Regions from separate parts of the Pusillimonas sp. ANT_WB101 genome, predicted to be linked through region 1. Evidence: predicted binding sites of a transcription regulator. Region 1 holds the regulator's gene; the other holds the start of a gene.
The links. The regulator NrdR, encoded in region 1, represses ribonucleotide reductase genes. The targets are predictions, from matches to a motif close to CACNANATNTNGTG.
Positions count from the first base shown of each region.

Region 2: FQ179_RS13040 (ribonucleoside-diphosphate reductase subunit alpha) is a predicted target of NrdR. The motif match lies at 1,401-1,414, and genes of this name have one in related genera.

Region 1 is NZ_VOAY01000005.1:14,471-16,675, forward strand. Features, by position in the region: gene ribD (bifunctional diaminohydroxyphosphoribosylaminopyrimidine deaminase/5-amino-6-(5-phosphoribosylamino)uracil reductase RibD) at 1-1,083, opposite strand, end outside; gene nrdR (transcriptional regulator NrdR) at 1,080-1,541, opposite strand; gene glyA (serine hydroxymethyltransferase) at 1,578-2,205, opposite strand, start outside.
Region 2 is NZ_VOAY01000003.1:58,142-60,346, forward strand. Features, by position in the region: gene FQ179_RS13040 (ribonucleoside-diphosphate reductase subunit alpha) at 1-1,228, opposite strand, end outside; gene potE (putrescine-ornithine antiporter) at 1,735-2,205, opposite strand, start outside.

The sequences.
Region 1 (2,205 bases):
CAGCCTTACATCGGGCGCAACTGGCCGGGACTCAATAAATTCAAACCGCCGTGCTTGCGACAAATTATGGAGAACGGGCAGGCGTACCAGACCCAGCCCCTCACCCACCAACATCGGGGCCATATACAGCAACAACTCATCAACCAAGCTGGCTTCGAGCAACGCACCGCTAAGCGTAGCGCCCGCTTCGACATGCACTTCATTGATGTCGTGCTGACCCAGCCATTGCATGACTGCAGCCAGATCTACCCGGCCAGCGTGCTCGGACACTTGCACCACCTGCACATTTTTTTGCGCGAGCCGCGCGGCCTTATCTGCGCGCGTGGCAGTGGTAAATATAAACGTACGCGTGCCATCAAAAATGCGTGCGTTTTCAGGGATGTCGAATCGCGTATCGACTACCGCCTTGGCAGGGCGTCTTTCTGTTTCTACATGCCGAACATTCAACTGCGGGTCATCAGACAGTATGGTGCCTAACCCGGTCAGCACAACACAACTGCGGGCACGCCAATGGTGGCCATCGGCCCGTGCGGCAGCGCCCGTAATCCATTGAGACTTGCCGTTTAGCAGCGCAATGCGACCATCTAGCGTGGCAGCCAGTTTGACCCATACCCATGGGCGCTGCCGCGTCATGCGCGACACAAACCCCGGGTTTAGCACCAGCGCCTCTTCGGCCAGTACACCTGTTGTGACCTGAATGCCCGCCTCGCACAGCCGACGCACGCCCGCGCCCGCTACCAGGGGGTTGGGGTCAGACATGGCAATAACGACACGAGAGGGCTTTGCCGCGATCAGCGCATCAACACATGGAGGCGTACGCCCATAGTGACTGCAGGGCTCAAGCGTTACATAAACAGTAGACCCAACAACGTCAGCATTACGCTCGCTGGCCTGCCGTAGTGCCATCACTTCAGCGTGAGGCCCCCCAGCACGTTGTGTGGCTCCTGCGCCTACAACACACCCATGCTGCACAATGACGCAACCCACACGAGGGTTGGGAGCAGTCAGGTACATAACGCTTTCCGCCAACCCCAGCGCCTGGTGCATCCAGTGCGTGTCGTCAGTGGCCAGGCCTGCACTCATGGTTTGGGAGTGACCTTGATTTCGTCAATGGTTTTGACAAACTCACCGATGTCCTGAAAGCTTTTGTACACCGAGGCAAACCGCACATAAGCGACCTCGTCCAGCTTTTTGAGCTCTGCCATGACCAGCTCGCCGATGAAGTCAGACTCAACCTCACGGTGACCACTGGTAAGCAGGCCTTCTTCGATGCGGGCGATAGCCGCATCAACTTCTTCGGTATTAACCGGTCGCTTGCGTAGAGCCAGGCTCAGGCTGCCCCGCAGTTTGGCATCGTCAAACTCGACCCGAGTACCGTTGCGTTTTACCACGGCGGGCATGATCAGCTCAGCCCGCTCATAGGTGGTAAACCGGCGCTCGCACGCCATACATCGACGGCGTCGCCGTATGGTGTCGCCCTCTTCGGAAACGCGAGAATCAACAACTTGGGTATCGATGTTTCTGCAAAATGGGCATTTCATGGGCGGCGGACCCCGCACAAGGCGGGGCTGTCAGGGTTAGCGATAAACCGGCAAGCGCGCGGTAAGCTCGTTAACACGAGCGCGCACAGCGGCGATATGATCGGCATCACGCGGGTTGTCGAGCACGTCGGCGATCAGGTTGCCGGTGAGCTCGGCCTCGGCCTCTTTGAAACCACGCGTGGTCATGGCTGGTGTACCAAGACGCACGCCGCTGGTAACAAATGGCTTTTCGGGGTCGTTGGGGATGGCGTTTTTGTTGACGGTGATGTGAGCCTCGCCCAGCGCGGCCTCGGCCTCTTTACCGGTAATGCCCTTGGCACGCAGATCAACCAGCATGACATGGCTTTCGGTACGGCCTGAAACAATACGCAAACCACGCTTGACCAAAGTTTTGGCCAGTACGTCGGCATTTTTTACAACTTGGGCTGCGTAGTCTTTGAATTCGGGCTGCAGGGCTTCTTTGAACGCCACTGCCTTGCCGGCGATGACATGCATGAGGGGGCCACCCTGTATGCCGGGGAAAATGGCCGAGTTGATGATTTTGGCGTACTCAGCTTTCATCATGATGACACCGCCACGAGGGCCGCGCAGCGACTTGTGCGTGGTGGACGTGACAAAATCAGCGTAAGGAACCGGGTTGGGGTAGGCGCCGCCGGCAACCAGC
Region 2 (2,205 bases), on a different contig from region 1:
CATCAATACTGGCCAGGTAGGCGACCCCGGTTTCCAGTGCTTCATTCAGAGAGGTAAGGATCAGGTCACGTGGCTTGAAATATTCTTTCTTGAACGACGGATCTTGTTCCAGACGTTCGTATTCGCGCTTGAAGGCCGCCGTGTCAGCGCTGAAAAACAGCCGGGTCAGCTGGGGTGCCGTGCGCACGTTGAATGAAAAAGCACTTTCGTTGCGTGCAACTTTCTCGGCGAAGAACTTGTTGGTGACCAGGGCGTAATGCAGATCACGGTTTTTGCGGTCTTCGGTGCTGCGCGGGTTGCGCAAGTGGGCGATGATTTCGGCCTCGGGGTCGAAACCTGAGTAGTAAGTGGTGCACGCACCGCCCCGCCCTGCCTGCATGTTGGCATGTACCGCCTTGCCCAGGGAAGCCAGATAGGGCAGCTTGCCCTGATGCTGGATGAGGCCACCACGCACGGAATCGCCCTTGCTGCGGGTGATGAGGTGGCTGCCGATGCCGGCCGATGCAGCCGTCATGCGGTAAGCAATATGGTCACCAATGGCCAGAGATGCTTCGCTGTCATCGACAACGTACAGGCAACACGAGGCGAAACCACGCAGCTTGGTACCCAGGTTTACGTAGTTGGGCGTAGGGGCAGAGATGCGTTTGGCGGCGAATTCGTTATAAAAGCGCCGAACCAGCTCCATACGCTGCGCCTTGGGCTCCTTCTCGGACAGGGCCATGGCCATGCGCATGTAAACAAATTGCTGGGTTTCGTATTCTTGCCGGGTAACGCGGTTCTGCAGACTATATTTCTTACGAATATAGTGCAGGGAAAAATGCGGGGTGTCGTAATCTAGCTCATGGTTGATAAAGGATTGGACCAGATCGTATTCCGACTGGTCGTAATCCATGCGAACCATAACCTGGTCGGCAATCATTTTTTCGTGCAGCGCCTGAACGGTCGGGATCTCTGCACCATGAATGGTTTTGTGCAGGTGCGAGGCATAGAGCCTGCCTGCCATCAGGTAATAGCTCCAGGTGCCTTTATCGAGGCAATTCTGGATCAGTTTTTCTTGAAGGTCAGCGGTTTGGACCGTATCGGGCATGGTGCTGACGGCCTGGATTACAATGCTGCTCCAGTCGACTTTATTACCCAGGTTGGCTGCCGCCCAGCGGCCCCAGCCATTCAGTTTGCTGGGGATATAAGGTTCGATGCGTCCATCACGCTTGACGATATTTTTGATCACTGCTTATTACCTTGGTGTTTGTTTGTTGGTTGGTGGTTTGTTGGCGTATTTATTGGTTTATTGACTTGCTGTTAGCCTATTTGACGTGGCACCGGGTGCCATGGCCGGGCTACAAGGCTGATCCGCTGCTAATGCAGGCCCGCTACATATGGTGCGAAAAGAAGAGTATAACCACAACATCTAGTGTCATCAAATCAAAAACTTGTAAGCGTATCTTCAATCGCGCTATCAGCCCTGCACGACACCGAAGAACAAACTAGCCTGCCCATGCCTGAAAAATGCATAGCCCATTTCGTTAATAAAGGCCCATAAAAATCAAGTTCATAGGGCCCAGACGGAAGCGGAAAAAGCACGTAAGTGCCAATAGCGAGCCGCAAGGCTCGTCAGCACCAGATTTACGTATTTTTAGAGGTTTTAAACTGAGTGCCAACAGCTCGAGACTCAATAAAAACCCGCAGATGCGGCCCTCTTGATACCGACCTGCATTAAAGTGCGCAAGGCCAAAACTATCTCGAAATCCCTGGCTCCACATGTTTGGGCGTCTGTGCCCTGGCCGCAGCCGCAGCCACGGCCGTCAACTGTCCCCCTGAACCAGCGACGACGGGCGTTTCTCCCGCTCCGGGCTGGCGCACGGGGCGGTGATCGAGGCCTGCTGCTACCAGGCTGTAAAGCATCCAGCCTGCGAAGGTAACGAGGCCACCATACAACATGGCCTGAGTGCCCGTTGCGTAGAGCGCGTACAGGCTGTAGAGGCCAGCAATAAAGGCAACCACGTTGGCGGTTCGCGCCGAAGCTGGTTGCACGTTCTCCGCCCTCTGCAAGGAACTGAGCGCGGACATGGATAAAATATACGGAATCAGGTTAGTCATCACCGCCAGGTTCACCAAGGTCGTGAACTGTCCATTCAGCGTGGGGCTGATGGTCAGCAAGGAGAGCAGCGTCTGGGCCCCAGTGATCACGCAAATACCGATAATCGG